Regions from separate parts of the Paenibacillus nanchangensis genome, predicted to be linked through region 1. Evidence: riboswitches for the same ligand, from Rfam matches in the RefSeq annotation. Region 1 holds a riboswitch; each other region holds the start of a gene.
What was found. A riboswitch is a leader RNA that binds a small molecule or an ion and turns the genes downstream of it on or off. The one in region 1 is predicted to bind cyclic di-GMP.
Positions count from the first base shown of each region.

Region 1 (5,915 bases):
GCTGATTTACATGATGGCTTTCAGGCTGTTCGGCAGAACAAGATACGGCGTGCTAGCCGCCGGATTGTTTGCTTTTGACTTCATGCATTTTACGCAGACCCGGATTTCTACCATCGACGTCTACGGCGTATTTTTCATTATGCTGATGTTCTATTTCATGCAGCGGTATTGGACGCTAAATTTCTACAAGACGCCTGTGCGGAAGACGCTAGTTCCGCTGTTCTGGTCCGGGTTGTTCTTCGGGATTGGTGTTGCCTCCAAGTGGATTGTGCTGTATGGCGGAGCGGGACTTGCAGTAATGCTGGGCTTGTCGCTCTACGAACGGTATCGCGAATACCGCGCATCGCGCAGACTGCTGGCAGATGGCGGGGGCGGCGACCGTGAATTGGCTGAAGCCTGCAAGCACGCTGTCCGGTCTTTCTGGAAAAACACCATCATTACGCTGGCCAGCTGTCTCGGATTTTTTGTTCTGATTCCCGGAGTTATCTACGCGCTCAGCTATATTCCGATGCTGACGGCGGGGGATCAGAGTTACACCTTCAAGGCATTGGTTGACGCCCAGGTGCACATGTTCGATTATCACAGCCAGCTGGTGGCGACACATCCTTTTTCCTCCCAGTGGTGGCAGTGGCCGTTTATGAAACGCCCGGTCTGGTTCTACAGCGGAAGCGATGGGCTGCCGGCGGGACAGGTCAGCACGATTGTTACGATGGGAAATCCGCTGATCTGGTGGATAGGAATTTTTGCGCTGCTGGCGACCGTCTGGCTGACGTTCAGACGCAAAGAAAAGTCCCTTTACATGATTTGGATCGCGTTTTTCTCGCAATATGTGCCATGGATGCTGGTGCCGCGGGAAACGTTCATTTATCATTATTTTGCCATGGTACCGTTCATCATTCTGTCGATCGTGTACATTATGAAGCTGCTTGACGGAAGATTGCCGGAATCGAAGTCGCGTTACATCCGATATGGCTTCGCGGCGCTTGCCGGACTGCTGTTTATCCTGTTTTATCCGGCACTTTCGGGTATGCAGGTCAGCGGAAATTACGTCACCGGCGCGCTCCGGTGGTTCCCAAGCTGGTTGTTCTGACGGGCTATGCTGGATCAGCCGGCAGCCAGGTAAAGCGCGGCTGGCCGATAACCTCATAGAAGATGACAGGGAAGGGGGCGGTACGCTCCTTTCCCTGTACAGCCAGGCCGGCTGATGGCTGCTGGCGAATCGAGGAAGAACGTACAGGCCGCTGCAGGTGAACCGGCACCGCGGCCTGCCGGCCGTTAGAATTTTATGGCTTATTAGGAGGCCTAGGAATGAAAGTAAGATACAGTGTCATCATCCCTATGTATAATGAAGAATTGGTTATCGCCCATACGTACGAGCGGCTGAAAAAGGTGATGGACGGCTGCGGAGATCCGTATGAGCTGGTGTTCGTCAACGACGGCAGCCGCGACCGGACGGTGGAGATCATGCAGGAAATCAGCAGCAGGGACGCAAACGTCAAGCTGATTGATTTTTCCCGCAACTTTGGGCACCAGGTTGCGATTACCGCAGGAATGGATTATGCCCAAGGCGATGCGGTGGTGGTGATCGACGCCGATCTTCAGGACCCGCCCGAAATCATTTTACAGATGATTGACAAGTGGAAGGAAGGGTACGAGGTCGTATATGCGAAGCGGCTGAAACGTCACGGGGAGACGCTGTTCAAAAAAGTTACCGCAAAGCTGTTCTACCGGCTGCTCCGGAGCATGACCAGCGTCGATATACCGACCGACACGGGGGATTTCCGCCTGATCGACCGCAAGGTGTGCGACGTGCTCCGCGGCTTGAAAGAGAAAAACCGGTATGTCCGGGGCTTGGTCAGCTGGGTAGGCTTCCGGCAGACGATGGTCGAATACGTGCGGGAGGAACGATTTGCCGGAGAAACAAAATATCCGCTGAAGAAAATGATCCGGTTTGCGCTGGACGGCATTACCTCCTTTTCGCACAAGCCGCTCAAAATCGCCACGTACGTAGGCTTTTTTCTCTCGTTGTCGAGCTTTATCTATTTGTTTATCGTCGTGTACCAGAAGCTTTTTACTTCCCGGAACGAGCCGGGATGGTCGTCCATTGTCGGCATTAACCTCCTGTTTAACGGCATTGTGCTGATGCTGCTTGGCGTGATCGGCGAATACATCGGCCGGATTTACGATGAGGCAAAGGACCGGCCGCTGTACATTGTACGCGAAACGAAGGGGTATCCCGAGACGCAGGAAGGGCCGCAGCAGGAAGGGCACAGCGGGACTTCGAAGCGGGAGAACGCCAATGTCCGATAATAGTCTGCGCACAGCCGCCATTCAATTCCTGAAGTTTAATGCCGTTGGCCTGCTGAATACGCTGGTGGATTTTGCGGTGTTTACTCTACTGAGCGCTGCGGGAGCCGGATATGCGATTGCTCAAGTTATTTCCTACAGCGCGGGGACGGCGAACAGCTTTATCCTCAATAAAAAAGTCACCTTCCGTGACCGCCAGAAAGCGGATCAGGCCTCCTTTGACCGGATGCAGCTGGTTAAGTTTATATTGCTTAATCTGGTCAGTCTCGGAGTTTCGCTGTTGCTGATGCATGTTTTGACTGACCGGCTGGGCATGCAGGTTCTGCTGTCCAAGGTTCTGGTCACCGGAGTAACCGTGGTGATAAATTTTGTCGGAAGCCGAAAATGGGTATTTTGACCGGATTGCCGGCCCTCTTTGCAGAGGGTCTTTTTTTTACCCTCGTCTGATCCGTCTGCTGGACACCAAAACGCCAATCCAGCCCTCATCTCCTGCCGCATACAGGAGGCTTGCAGAAGTGGGGAAGCCGTAAAAGGCCTGCTTCTTCCGAATGAATAAGAACTTTCAGATCATGGGCAGGCTGATATTTCACGGTCGTCAGACCGCTTACAGGCGCCATTTCCCCGGAGCAGACTTTGGATTATACTCCCTAAATTTTAACTGTTTAAAATAAAAATATCCGGTTTATATACTGTACAAGGGTAAGGAGTCAAGGGGAGCAGGGTCTAGGCAGTTTGTCCTTGGCTGAGAAGAGATGCATGGATTTAAAGTATGAGTTTGTCCGCAGCCAGAATCGCTTACATCTCACACAAATACATATTTTAAACATGTAAACGCAAACCATCCGAAAGGGTGGGACGCAAAGTCTGGAATCTGCCGTGCCGACCCAACCCGGTGCAATGATCGTCCGACCGCCATGAACTTCGTTTCTGGCGGTCTTTTTTGTGTGGTCCTTTACCCTGATTTCGGGCAATCGCATTCTGTAGGGGTTTACTCCAGTGAGAGGAAGGAGGGCAGGCTTGGCACCAGACCGCCGAACCGGCGGTTGTATAGGCGGGGGTTTGACAACTAATCGATTTGTATTGGAGTTGAATGCATGAAAAAAAGAGGGAAATCGCTCCTTTCTGTAGCGCTGGCTTTGATCCTGACGTTGGGGTCTGCCGGTTCCGCGCGGGCACAGAGCAGTTATCCTGGGGGTTTTCCGGAGGAGTGGGACGATAAATGGCAGGAGGCTGTAGCCATTTTGTTCCCGGAAATCCCGCTGGTTGATGTTTCCTGGTCGGACTGGACGGAAAAGATAATAGACGGGGAACGCTGGACCTGTAAATACCTGCTGATCAACGGCGTTCCGTTGTCCGAGCTGTACGATGCCTCCTGGCTCTTCATTAAATGTTATAAGCTGACACCAAAGCCAAGCCCAACGGTGGAACCAACGCCTTCGGTGGAGCCAACGCCGAGCCCAACAGTGACACCGACGCCTTCGGTGGAGCCAACACCGAGTCCAACGGTGGCACCAACGCCGACGCCAATCCCGTCGGTGGAGCCAACACCGACGCCAATCCCGTCGGCGGAGCCAACGCCGACGCCAACACCGTCGGTGGCACCAACACCGACGCCAATTCCGTCGGTGGCACCAACGCCGACGCCGAGTCCGTCGGCGGCACCAACACCGACGCCAAGTCCGTCGGCGGCACCGACACCGACGCCGAGTCCTTCGGTGGCACCAACGCCGACGCCAATCCCGTCGGTGGAGCCAACACCGACGCCGAGTCCGTCGGTAGCGCCGACACCGACGCCAAGTCCGTCGGTAGCGCCGACACCGACGCCAAGTCCGTCGGTGGAGCCAACCCCGACGCCAATCCCGTCGGTGGAGCCAACGCCGACGCCAATCCCGTCGGTGGAGCCAACCCCGACGCCAACTCCGTCGGTGGAGCCAACACCGACGCCAAGTCCGTCGGCGGAGCCAACGCCGACGCCAATCCCGTCGGTGGAGCCAACACCGACGCCAATCCCGTCGGTGGAGCCAACACCGACGCCAAGTCCGTCGGCGGAGCCAACGCCGACGCCAACACCGTCGGTGGCACCAACGCCGACGCCAACTCCGTCGGTGGCACCAACACCGACGCCAACACCGTCGGTGGAGCCGACACCGACGCCAACTCCGTCGGTAGCGCCGACACCGACGCCAAGTCCGTCGGTGGAGCCGACACCGACGCCAACTCCGTCGGTAGCGCCGACACCGACGCCAAGTCCGTCGGTAGCGCCGACACCGACGCCGAGTCCGTCGGTGGAGCCAACCCCGACGCCAAGTCCGTCGGTAGCGCCGACACCGACGCCAAGTCCGTCGGTGGAGCCAACGCCGACGCCGAGTCCGTCGGTAGCGCCGACACCGACGCCAAGTCCGTCGGTAGCGCCGACACCGACGCCGAGTCCGTCGGTGGAGCCAACACCGACGCCAAGTCCGTCGGTGGCACCAGCCCCGACGCCAATCCCGTCGGTAGAACCAACACCGACGCCAACTCCGTCGGCGGAACCAACGCCGACGCCGATCCCGTCGGTGGAGCCAACCCCGACGCCGAGTCCGTCGGTGGAGCCAACCCCGACGCCGAGTCCGTCGGTGGAGCCAACGCCGACGCCAACTCCGTCGGTGGCACCAACGCCGACGCCGAGTTCGTCGGTGGAGCCAACGCCGACGCCAATCCCGTCGGTGGAGCCAACGCCGACGCCAATCCCGTCGGTGGAGCCAACCCCGACGCCAATCCCGTCGGTAGAGCCAACCCCGACACCAGTTCCGCCAGGCTGGATACCAGCTTCGCCGGCACCGACTGACAGCGTACCGGGAGTCATCGTTATACCTGACGAGACGCCTCCTGCGGGCGGGTCGGAACAACCAGTAGAGGTGGGCGGGCCGGTACCAACTGACAGCGTACCGGGAGTCGTCGTTATACCTGACGAGACACCTCCTGCAGGTGGACCGGAACAGCCGGTAGAGGTGGATGAGCCGGTACCAACTCCGGGGCCTGGCCAAGAAGCGCCTGAGTCGGATGAGCCGGATATTGTGATTGTGGAGGGTCCTGCTCCACAAGGAGGTCCGCCCGAATCCGGTAGCGGTTTGCCTGCCGACAGCGGCAGCCCGAGTTTAGGGGAGATTCCATCTGATGAAGGCGGAATAGCTATTGGAGAGGAAGAGGTTCCTCTAGCCGCTCTGCCTAAAACAGGTGAAGCCAGTCCATGGCCGTACTACCTGTTTGGCACACTTGTTATAGGCGCTGGATTATTTTTGGCTAGATTAAAGAGACAGCAGTAAGCTTTTTGGTGTAAACTAGTAGAGAAGTGGGGGAGAGATTCCTTGCTTCTCTATTTTTTAGTGGGGTGAGAGGATGCGGAAATTATCTTACGTGATCATTTTAGCGGGGATTCTGATTATGCTCTATCCCCAAGCCAGTGAGTGGTACAACGACCGCCAGGAAGCTCAATTGCTAAATGAACTTGAGCAGAACTTCCAAAACACAGCAACGATTGAAGCAGATACCAACACCAAGAATACATACGCTCAAGTGAATCAGCTGCTTGCTGAAGAACCTAACGATCCGGCAGTAACCGCAGAGCC
Region 1 covers NZ_JBHOFD010000030.1:90,096-96,010, forward strand. The annotation lists gene ACE6ED_RS21970 (glycosyltransferase family 39 protein) at 1-1,090, shown strand, start outside; gene ACE6ED_RS21975 (glycosyltransferase family 2 protein) at 1,309-2,310, shown strand; gene ACE6ED_RS21980 (GtrA family protein) at 2,300-2,704, shown strand; cyclic di-GMP riboswitch class I at 3,130-3,224, shown strand; gene ACE6ED_RS21985 (LPXTG cell wall anchor domain-containing protein) at 3,402-5,612, shown strand; gene ACE6ED_RS21990 (class D sortase) at 5,686-5,915, shown strand, end outside.

Region 2 (5,915 bases), on a different contig from region 1:
CGGTTCCTGCTCCACTGTCTCTCCATGCTCGCGGGCGCCTCCGCCTCCCAAATAATAACCGGACAGCAAAAGCAGGAGTAAGATCCCAAGCAGCTTGTACTTGGTAGAGGTGCGCTTTTTCCTGTGTGAATCGCTCATCTCCCCGCCCTCGCTTTCTTCGGAATGTACAGCACTCGTCAGCTCACCCTGTCTTTAGGGCAGGAACAATACGTTTCCGGGAATAACGGACTCCGCCCGTCCCGGCGGCTTCCATTTCAATTGGACATTCGCATCGCCATGCTGTTCGAAATATTCCACCTTGATGTCGTATGTTTCGCCGCTTTTCAGGGAAAGGCTGCCTTTGCGGTCCACTCCGCTTTGCGTTTCCCAGTTATCAATGATCAACCGGCCGCCGATCCAGACCCGGATGCCGTCGTCCGACGAAGCCGTAAAGCTGTATTCGCCGCTAACCGCCGGCTTCAGCTTTCCAGTCCAGCGCACGGAGAATTCATCAACCGCGATCACCGGTGCCGGAGCGTCTCCGCGCCAGTTGAAGTCTACATTCGCATCCTCGCGGACAAGCGCCGGTTTCCCCCTCAGCTCCGTGTTGTTAAAATATTCTCCCCGCAGTCCGGTGCCCTGCTGTGCATTGTCCTGTTGTGGATTGTCCTTCTGTGTGTTGTCCTGTTGTTCGCTGCCCGGACGTTCGGCCGGAGCTGTTTTTCCGGGACTCGGCACGGATAACCGTTTCTCCATGGAAACCGTAAACGGATGGGTCATGAACTTTTTGATGTCTTGGGTGCTGTTGTTTTCGGTCAGCATTTTTCCCCAGGTCATCATATACACCCACTGATTCTGTTTTCCCGCCATAAGGTCGGGATCAGGCAGTTCGCCGCTTTCGCCGATGGCTATCGGCTTCCCGCCGGCCAGCTTCAGCAGATCATCGTGATAGGACTGCTTGAAGTCGTTATTATAAATATCGGCGGCAAGGATATCCACCTTGCCGATTCCGGGAAAATGTGTCTCATACGGGTCCGCCCACTCATTCGGCGCGTTTGGGTTCCACACCCACAGCAGATTGTTCAGTTGATGGGTGCCGGTAAAACGGTTGTACATCAAATCCCACAAGGCGGTAAAATTGTCCTTTTGGCCCCACCAGAACCAACCGCCGTTCATTTCATGATACGGCCGCCACAATACGGGCACGCCCGCTTCCTTCAGCTGCTTCAGATAACCGGCAACTTCATCCAGATCGGAGATCAGCTGCTTGTATTCCGGTGTTCCCGGCGTAACATAAGCATCGAACATATTCTGGCTCAGCGGCATGGTGACATTAGACCAGGCTGGCGAACGGCCGGGCAGCGCCTGATGAAAGGTCATAGCGACAATTCCGCCCTGATCGTGCCAGCGGATGGCGCTGTCCACCACATTTTGCCGCTGCCATGCGATTGTGCTTTTGGACTGGTTGTTGATCGGTCCCAGCTCATAACCGTGCAGCAGCGCATGCTGGCCCGCGGTTTGATTCAGCTTGTTGCTGAACTCGTCAGGGCTCTCCAAATAGTCATGCTGGCCGCTGATCATCCCTTTGCCCGAAAGACTCGACAGCTCCTCCAGCAGCTCCCGGGCTTCGGGCGAAGCATCGGGGTTAATCGGCTTGACCGGCTGGCCGGAAGGCACAGCCGCACCGGTACGCGCCGGGACAGGGACCTCCCCTTCCGCCGGCGTATCGGGCTTTGAACCTTCGCCCCAAGGGAGCAGGCTAAGTACCACAAGTATAGGGAGCACGGTGCTAAATAGTCGGTACATACGCTTCGTGTTCAAAGTCATCTTCCTTTCGGTGGCCGAACCGCCGGCTGCCTTTTTAACGGCATCCGGCAGTCCTCTCGCGAAAGCGGGACCCGATAGTTCAGTAGCCCTGCCGGATAGCAGGGCCTACAAAACCGCGGATAAGATTGCTTCTAACGCCCTGGCAGGTATCGACTCGCAGGTCCGCAGCGTTTCGTTGGAATCAGCAGGGCAGCAAAAACCGGACTGCTGCTGAAAGAGCTTGAGACTCCTTTTTTTTATCCCAACGAAAACGCGGACAGGCCCTTTAAGGGCCCGGCTGCATTATTGAAGCGAAAACAGGGCGGATGCCGGTACAGTGGTCCAGGGCTGGCTTGGGCTTTCCCAAATCATTTTTGCGCTGGCGTCTCCCTGGTTCTCAAAATATTCCACTTTGATATCGTGCATTTGACCGGCGGTAAGGGCGATCGTTCCGGAGCGCTCCACACCGCTCTGTTTGACCCAGCCGTCGATAATCAGCTGGCCGTCGATCCATAACCGGACGCCATCGTCCGCTTGCATGTAGAATTTGTAGGTCTCGCTGTATTTCGGCTTGATTGTTCCGGTCCAACGGACCGAGAAGTTATCGGCGCCAAGCGCGGCGTCCGGACTGGCTTGTCTCCAGTTGAAATTGATTGCCGCATCCGTTCTGACCAGAACCGGTGAATCGGAAAGCGTCTTGTTATTGAAATACTCGGCCATCAGTCCGGCTGCGTACACCGGCTCGGGTTCAGCCGGGGCCGGTTTTTGCGGGCTGTCCGGCAGCGGAGCCTGAACCGGTGCGGATGGCTCCGGCATAGGGGCCGGGCTCGGCATCACGCTTGGGCTCGGTACCGGCGTCGGGCTCGGCATCACGCTTGGGCTCGGCACCGGCGTCGGACTTGGCGCTACACTTGGACTTGGCACCGGCGTCGGACTTGGTGCTACACTTGGACTCGGTGTCGGCGCCGGGCTTGGCGATACACTCGGGCTCGGCACCGGCGCCGGGCTTGGCGATACACTCGGGCTCGGTTTCGGCGTTGGGCTCGGCGATATGCTCGGACTCGGCGTCGGTGTCGGGCTTGGCGATACGCTCGGGCTCGGCGTCGGTGTCGGGCTTGGTTTCGGCGTCGGGCTCGGCAGCGCCGTCAAAGCGGCTGTAAACTCGTCTCTCGTCAGCGTTTGACTGCTGCCCATAAAGCCTTTAATGGTATCGGTAGAATTCTTTTCGTACAGCATCTTGCCCCAAGTCATCATAAACGCCCACTTGCTCTGCGTTTTGGACAGGGTGGTGAGGTTCGGCATTTCGCCGTTCTCCCCGATGGCGATCGGTTTGCCGGCCGCCAAGGCCAGCAGGCCGTCGTAATGGCTCTGCTTATAGTCGTTCTCATAAATGTCGGCGGCGAGAATGTCCACCTTGCTCGCTCCCGGGTAGGTCAGCGAGTAGGCGTCAGACCAGGCGTTTGGAGCATTTGGGCTCCACACCCACAGCAGGTTGTTCAGTTTGTGCACATTAACGAACCGGTCGTACATGATGTTCCAAAGTGCGGCAAAATTTGTTTTTTGGCCCCACCAGAACCAGCCGCCGTTCATTTCGTGATACGGTCTCCACAGCACGGGCACGTCGGCATCGCGGAGTTGTTTCAGTGATACGGCCACTTTATCCAGTTCGTTGATCAGGCTGTTGTACTGCGCCGTACCTGGCGTTACATATTTATTAAACTCCGCCTGGCTGAGACTTCTGGACACATTGGACCAGTCATAAGACGTTCCCGGCAGATTCGCGTGAAAGGTCATGGCGACTACGCCGCCGTTTTTGTGCCAGTTGATGGCGCTATTCACCACATTCTGGCGGTACCAGGCGACGCCGCTTTCGGACTGTCCGCTGATGGCTCCAATCTCATAACCATGCAGAGCGGCAAACTTTCCGCTGGTGTTCTTCAGCTTATTATTGAACTCATCCGGGCTTTCCAGGTAATCGTGTTGCCCTGTCAGCGTGCTTTTCCCGGAGATGGACGTCAAGTACTGAAGCAGCTTCACCGCTTCAGGCGAAGCGGAAGCATTAACTGGAGTACCGGGCTCAACGGCCGCCGATGCAGCGGACGGAAAAGCGCCGGCTCCCACCGGTATTACAGCAGCAAGCAGAGCAATCGACAAAATTCTGCACAGAGGTCGAAACAAACGGTAAGCGTTCAAAAATCATCTTCCTTTCGGTAGCCAGGCTGCCACTCTTGCGAAAGGCCCTATAGCTTTGCGTCCCTGCCTTTCGACAGGTTTGCCTTTGTCGTATTTTGGAAGGATTCATCCTTCTTACCGTATGTTATCGACCTATTTAGTTTTCGTTTTAGTGCAAAATTCAAAAATGGTTAATTAGTCGCACGTTTTTCTGTTTCAGTCCCGGTTTTTTCGGGTAATAATATGTTTTTGACTTATGAAATAAACTGCTGTAGAACTATATCGTCCCACTCCAGGCAAATCCGGATGTTGTCTTCCTCCACCAGCTCGGAGCCGGTCTGTACCTCGATAAACTCCACATCCGTCAGTGCCAGGATGCTGTGTTTGGTGCCTTCGGGAATCCGGACGACGTCCCCGGCTTTCACTTGATGCAGCCGCTCATTCAGAATGACGCTGGCCTCGCCGCTGATAATCGTCCAGATTTCGCTGCGTTTGCGGTGCAGCTGGTAGCTGATGTTTTTCCCCTCTTTAATCCGGATGCGTTTCGTCAGGACCTCGTTCCCCTCTTCATATTTCACATAATCGATAACCCGGTAATGTCCCCAGCGCCGCTCTTCGTACATCGGCCGCTGCTCGATGCCCTTCAGCACTTCTTTGATCCGCGGGCTCTCCGATTTGCTGGTAACCAGAATCCCGTCGGGACTGGCCGCCACAATCAGATCTTGGGCGCCGATCACGGTGATCGGAATGTCCAGCTCGTTGATCAGGCAGCTGGAGCTTGAATCTTCCGTCAGCACGCCCCGGCCCAGCTGATTTCGGGACATTTCCTCGGTCAACGTATTCCAGGTGCCAAGGTCCTTCCAAAATCCGTTATAGGGGAGAACGACGATGTTTTCCTCTTTTTCCACCACTTCGTAATCGAAGCTGATCGACGCAAGCAGCTTGTATTGCTTCTGCATCTCCTCATAATTGAGCGGCAGTCCCTTGCGCTGGAGAATATCAAGCAGATACCCCAAACGGAAAGCGAACACGCCGCAGTTCCAGAGCGCCCCGCGGGAGATTAGCTCCTGCGCCAGCTTGCGGTCCGGCTTCTCCTGAAAATGGCTGACTTTCAGGTAACCGCGCTCGGCTCCGTCGGGCTCGGCCGGGATAATGTATCCGTATTTCTCCGATGCGAGTTCCGGAACTACGCCCATCAGCGCAAGGTTCGCTCCGCTCTCCCGCATCGTCTGCTCCAGCAGCGCCACGCTTTCGAAAAAGGAGGACTCCACATACGGATCAACCGGCAAAATTGCCACGGCGGAGTCCGGCGACACGCCTTCCATGGAATACAGATAGCTGGCGGTCAGCGCAATCGCCGGGAAGGTGTCCCGCCGCTCAGGCTCTACGATGATCGGCACCTCGGCGCCAAGCTGGCTCTGAATCATCTCCACCTGCCCCCGGCCGGTAGCCAGGTACGAAGAGTCTGCGAGTCCGGTTTCGGTCAGCTGCCGCCATACCCGCTGCACCATCGACTCCGGCTGGCCCGTAGGCCCCTCCAATACTTTCAAGAACTGCTTGGACCGCGAGTCGTTGGACAGCGGCCACAGGCGTTTGCCCGAACCGCCCGATAAAAGAACCAGTTTCATAGTGAACCCTCCTGATCGTTCGTTATAAGCGGGCCTGCCGCTTTTGCTGCCATTTCATTGGTCAGTCTATCAATGGATTGAGCTGAAAATGTACAGGCTAGGCGGAGCTGGCACTGCGGCAGATTTGCACTTCCGGTCATATCCGCTGCAGTGTCAGCCCGCAATGCCTACAGCGCTCCCGCCATACTGCGGGACATGCCGCTCAGTCCGCCCATCTGCGGGCGGCCGACCGAATGGTATTCCAGCCCCGTGCCCTCGATTTGCTCTTTCGTATACACGTTACGTCCGTCGATCAGCACCTGCCGCCGCATCGTCGGCGCAAGGAGGTGC
Region 2 covers NZ_JBHOFD010000032.1:18,004-23,918, forward strand. The annotation lists gene ACE6ED_RS22435 (discoidin domain-containing protein) at 1-138, opposite strand, end outside; gene ACE6ED_RS22440 (glycosyl hydrolase) at 193-1,806, opposite strand; gene ACE6ED_RS22445 (glycosyl hydrolase) at 2,089-3,978, opposite strand; cyclic di-GMP riboswitch class I at 3,992-4,072, opposite strand; gene ACE6ED_RS22450 (sugar phosphate nucleotidyltransferase) at 4,212-5,585, opposite strand; gene ACE6ED_RS22455 (UDP-glucose dehydrogenase family protein) at 5,753-5,915, opposite strand, start outside.
Region 2: linked by a shared signal. The riboswitch ahead of ACE6ED_RS22445 (glycosyl hydrolase) and the one ahead of ACE6ED_RS21985 (LPXTG cell wall anchor domain-containing protein) in region 1 are both predicted to bind cyclic di-GMP.

Region 3 (5,915 bases), on a different contig from region 1:
ATATGTTTCTCATCAATTCGTTTCCAGATTGCTGCTCCCGTAGTCCGAAACCCGTCCGGTGGCAGGATCGAATTGCGTATTGCCTCGGCATAAGCGGCATAACGCTCGCCAGCATCAGGAATAGTCACATTCCGCAGGTATTCCCAAAGAAACTGAAGAACGCTGTCTTTCCGCTGCATAAGGGCTTTGTTTTCTTCCTGAATTTCTTTTAGTTGCTTGTACAGCCCTTCTCTAGCCACAGCCGATAAAATCCGGCCACAAGCAGTGGAAACAGCATTTAACGGTCCTCTTGAGTGATCGGCAGTATACCTAAGAAGAGTAAGCCCATCCAGATCGGACGGCAGGTGAAAAGAAGCAGGACTACCTTCTTCGCTAGTCGGAACCACATTGGGAATAACGCAAAAAACTCGTTTGCGCCCGAGCCGTCCCCAAAACAGCCCCATTTCAAATAAGGTGTTGTCGCGAGTAATAAAATACGTCTGGTTTCGGATGGTAGCCACATCTTCAGCTGCAAAAACGAATATTCCGAAATCGTTTACATCCAGTTCCACACTCAGCGCTTCCATGGTGTAATCATTGGGTTGAAAGGTTCCGGCATACCAGGCATTCACTTCAACTTGCAGTTCAAGCCCTGCGGCAATTGCTTGAGCGTATGGGATCGCTTCACGCGAGCTGCCGATAAACACCCGGGGTTTTCTATGAATGGACATTGGATTATCCCCTTATAAGGAAAAAATTAACACTTCATTAGTAAGTATACCTGCTACTCCCGACATGGGAAAGAGCTAACTTATGATCTGCAGCAACAATTGATACTTATAGTCCGGGCGATGCGCTGGGGGAGAGACGAGGATGAGGTTCGGTAGGAAAAGAAGGTTAGCACAGACGGCTATCGCTGTACGCAGCAGTGTCAATGATTGGAGGCTTGCTCAGCGGTGTTTTCGCCCGACGGATCTCTCAGAGTATGCGTATGATGCGCTGAATCAGCTGGTTCAAGTGCAGAAGGCAAAATGGAACCAAAGTGGTTTACTCCTATAACACAGTGGGCAACCGTCAGAGTAAAGAAACGACTGAAGCCGGAACTGCCGTGTCAGAGTCGTACACCTATGATGCTGCGAACAAACTGCTAAATCCGCGCTCAGCATTTTTTGCTCGGAGTGGTATTGTTTAGCGGGCGATATATGGCAAGAGGATGATAAACATTGTTTTTTGAGTAAACCATATATTGACAATATGTAACCAAGTGGTTACAATAAAAATGTAATCAAATGGTTACATTAAGTAAGGGGTGGATTACATTGATTGAAAATCGCATTAAAATTTTGAGAGCTACAAAGGATTGGACACAAGCTGATTTGGCTGAACTTCTTGGAGTATCACGACAGGCAGTTATATCCATTGAGAAATATAAATATACACCTTCATTGGAGCTAGCCTTCAAAATTGCAAAAGTATTTAATGTTTCTATTAATGAAGTATTTACACTGAAGGAGGATGATAAATAATGGCATATCAAATAATAACGGCAGTTGCATTGATCGTATTATTAACGGGCTTAATTGGAAATGTATTTTACAAAGCTAGAAAAACTATAAAAAATAAAAATGATGAACGTTGGCAATCGATTCAGAGTAAGGCGAACAAAGCGACAGTTTGGTACCATAGTTTACTAATAGTGGTGCTTGGTTTGATGATATTTTTAGATGTATTCTATCGGTTTCAAACTAGTTACAGTCTTTCTCAGATACTGAATGTTGCATTTGTTGTGTTGACTCTGCAATTTACAATTGAATTAATTTTCTTGATTTATCTTGATAAAAAATTATAAGGTGGATTATCAAGAATCCTGTGCAAATAAATTATTATGTGTATAAGGTGGCGTATATGGTTTTTGGGGTCGATCTGGACAGGAATAAAGATGTGCTGGGGATGTGGATCGGGGAGAATGAGACCTCAAATTTCTGGCTTACCGTCTTGAACCTGCGCACATGGTAGAAGCTATCACCGGCAACTCCGCAAGGTGACGAAGGGCAAGAGATTTTCCCTACCGATAGCCCCAGATTTTAAGGAAGACAAACTAATCAATGATGGGATGAAAAGTGATGGAGCAAAAAATAAAGCCTGATGCAATGAACAGGAGGGAGACTTTTGGGGGAGTTTGACTTCAAAGCAGGTAAGGTTATTTTAAACGATTTTGATTTTGTAGATAATCTTTCATACGCTGAGCAGATTTGGTCGTTTAAAGAAGACATTCTTCAAGTTCGATATAACAATATTTATGTTCTAGATTTGGGTTGGTATCCAGAGTTTGATCTAAAGAACGGGAGTTTTAAATTGGTTGTAGTGAAAATAGATGATTGGTTAAATCCATATTTCTCTAAAAGAACCCGGTCCATCAGTGAAGTACGAAACTATATTGTTGAGGCGGTAGCAGTGGCAGAAACAGTTAGCTTGATGCGTTAAGATAAAAACGCGAATAGATCTGGCGCAGTTGTCTAAGGAGGTCAAGCACAGATGTGAAGAGTAAAAATATAGTAAGGATAATATTTGCACTGCTCTTTGTTTTTTGCATAACGACTATATGTATTAAATATAATTCCTATGAACAACGTATACTGCTATTTGAAGCAATCCGAGTGTACTTGTTTATATACTGCCTTGCTGTCGAATTACCCTTAGCAATCATACGGAACCGCAATAAGTGGAATAAGTTCTGGGAGAAACTAGTGTTATATTTGTTGATCCTATTCTCTATCTTTTCTTTATGTGTAGCGGGTGTGGATGTCTACTGTCTAACTAGAGACGTGTTAGATGGGTACCAAGAGAAGAAAATTACGGTCATAAAAAGGCAACAACAATTTAGAGCGAGCGATAAAGTTTGGGTTAATGATGATGATAAAGTTCAGACATATTACCTAGCTCCGGGGTACATTAAAGTAACTGTGGGAGATGCTTATCGTGTACGTTTCTTTAAACATTCAAAAATAATAATACCTGTTAACATGGCAGATTAAAACCATAGGCGACAGACGATAGCCAAGCCCCTACAAAATAGAGTACACTCTGCGAGTCATAACTTTAACTAAACTTATCATAGCACCTTCAAGAGATATCCCATTTGTTAGGTAGGGAGATATCTCTGGAGGTTTTTTATGTTGGAAAACTGCAGGAGCGCCTGCAGAGTGAGAGGAGTCAAATTAGAACGTTGCGTCAGACTCAAAGTGGAATCAAACGATAAATAAATTCAGTTTTTCCAACATCCCTAAAAAAGGAAAATATAGAACATCTTTATTATACAGGGATAAATTCCGATATTAAAAGTGTCCTATACATCAAAAGACACTTTAAAACAAACACATAGGGACAAAAGAACCGAGTTTGGAACAAAGGCAAATCCGTACGAAAGTCGGAGACGCAAAGCCACGGGCCTACTTCATCCCAAAAAGATGTTAAGGCAGCCGGGCCGCTCAAGGCACTTGGTTTTTTGGTGTGCCTGCAAATAGCATTGAGGGAGAGACGTGGATGAGGTTCGCAAGGAAAAAAAAGTTAGCGCAGACGGCCATCGCTGTATTCGCGGCCGTGTCAATGATTGGAGGTCTGTTCAGCGGCGTTCTAGACACGCATCAAGCTGTGGCAGCCGGTATGAATCCGGGGAAAACGGACTTCAGCGTATCGGGAGAAAGGCTGGTCTGGCTGGAACAGGATGCGACTGGGGTCAAGCAGGTACATACGCTGAATCAGAGCAATGGTGCTAGTACGAGACTCACCTCCAGCCCGTCCCCAAAAGATGCGCCTTATGTGAACGGCGCGATTGTGGTGTGGGCGGACAAAGGAAATGAGGCGGCGGGATCGCTCCAGTGGGATATCTACAGTACCAACCTGGAGACGGGGAAGCCCGCGAAACTCAACAAGCAGCCCGGTTCCTATGGGAATCCGACGACGGACGGAGTAGGTGTAGTCTGGTATGAACGCAAACATTACGGCAGCATGATTTATCACGACTTGGCAACAGGCGCTGAAGCCGACTTGGGCGAAGGACGGTTCCCCATGCTGGCCAGTGGAAATGTCGTTTATAAAAATGCCCGTGACGGGGGACTTAGTCTGCTGAACGTGAACAGCGGAGTGAGACGTGCACTGGTGAGTCTGGGTGGTGCAAACACCGTCGACTGGTTTGTTTTTAATGGCAGTCAGGTGCTGTATAAACAGAAAAACGGCGCTGCCGGAAGTAAGTACGTGCTGCTGAATATTCAAGATCTGATGGCACAGCCTGTGGATCTCACCGAAATGAAGGATGGCGGCACCTCTTATGCACACATGTTCATTGGTGAAAAATACGCGGTATTTCAGCAGGAGGAAAACGGTGCAGCTGTGCTGCAGCAGGTAAATCTCAATACCTCAAAAGTGACGCCGCTGCCCGCTATCGAAACGGGGGCGAAGCTGATTGGCATTAGCGGGGACAAGCTGCTGTACAGCACTAAGGACGACAACATCCAATCCTTGGATCTAAAAGAACGCAACTTCCCGGCGCCAACTCCAACACATGTCGCGAACCCATCTCCAAGCCTGACACCAGAACCTGGCCCAACGCCGGAACCAGGTTCGGCACCAGGAATGGGAACCGCCACAACCCCGGGCTCCAACCCAAATGTTAAAGTGCCCGTAGTTAGTGGAGCCAAAGACAGCCGGATCATTGGGAATACAGGCGGCGTTTTGTCTGTCCTAAACGGCTGGGCGCGGCTGGAGATTGCGGCAGGCACCTTCCCGGACAATACCGGCGTAAGTCTGGCTCAGGCGGAACTGGAAACAAAAGAGCTGCTGGATGCAAACGGACTGAAGCTGCTCAAGGCTGGCTCCGTCTGGCAGGTACAATCGGACGCTGCATTCCAGCTCCCGGTCAAGCTCGCGATCCGGTATCCGAAGGAAGAACCTTGGGTCTCGGAGCGGGAGAAGCTTGGAATCTACAGTTACGATCCGGCTAAAGGCACCTGGACTTATATAGCTGGTGTAACTGAAGTGGAGCGGGACTTTGTCCATGCGCCAATCACAGCCTCCGGATTGTATGCGGTCATGCTGCGCAATGTGCATTTCACCGATTTGGCGGGCCACTGGGCACGGCACAATGTAGAGGTACTGGCGTCAAGAGGAATTGTGAACGGAATGAACGGAAACTTGTATAAGCCAAAAGGCAGCGTGACCCGCGCCGAATTCACCAAACTGCTGGTATCCGCTCTTGGTCTGCGGCCAAGTCAGGAGGGTGCGCCGAGTCAGCCGGTTACGCCAAGTCAGGAGGGTACGCCGAGCCAGCCAGGTACACCATCCTTCCGGGATATTCCAGCTGTACACTGGTCTTACCCCTATGTTGAAGCGGCAGCGGAGGCGGGGATTGTGACCGGGGACAATGGGCTTTTTCATGGTAATGATCCGCTGACCCGTGAACAGATGATGGTTATGCTGATGCGGGCAATCGACAGCACTACGGTCACTATGAACGCTGCGCACGGACCGGACACTCTGAAGATCACCGGTACCACCGCCACCACCGCCACTACCGGTACCACCGCCACTACCGAAACCGCCGACACTACCGAAACTATCGACACCAATGACAGCATCGGCACTACCGGCATATCCGCCTCCGCTGCGGACTTGGCCAAGGCACGAGCTGGCCTCACCAAATTCAAGGACAGTGACCAAATCAGTAAATGGGCAAAAGATTCTGCGGCTGCGGCGGTGGAAAAGAAGCTTGTCCAGGGCAGCGGACAGTTCTTGAAGCCTAAGGCTTCCTCCACGAGAGCCGAGGCTGCAGTTCTGATCTATAAGCTGCTGGCGGAGTTGAAATTCCTCTAACTCATAACGGATAGGAGACCAATCTATGAAATCCCGAACGCTAAAAAGGCTGTGGCGCAGCGGCCGGA
Region 3 covers NZ_JBHOFD010000039.1:29,410-35,324, reverse strand. The annotation lists gene ACE6ED_RS24830 (TIR domain-containing protein) at 1-710, opposite strand, end outside; gene ACE6ED_RS24825 (helix-turn-helix transcriptional regulator) at 1,299-1,505, shown strand; gene ACE6ED_RS24820 (hypothetical protein) at 1,505-1,828, shown strand; partial or broken gene ACE6ED_RS24815 (transposase) at 1,867-1,980, shown strand; gene ACE6ED_RS24810 (hypothetical protein) at 2,149-2,463, shown strand; cyclic di-GMP riboswitch class I at 3,379-3,471, shown strand; gene ACE6ED_RS24805 (S-layer homology domain-containing protein) at 3,523-5,847, shown strand; gene ACE6ED_RS24800 (DUF6531 domain-containing protein) at 5,873-5,915, shown strand, end outside.
Region 3: linked by a shared signal. The riboswitch ahead of ACE6ED_RS24805 (S-layer homology domain-containing protein) and the one ahead of ACE6ED_RS21985 (LPXTG cell wall anchor domain-containing protein) in region 1 are both predicted to bind cyclic di-GMP.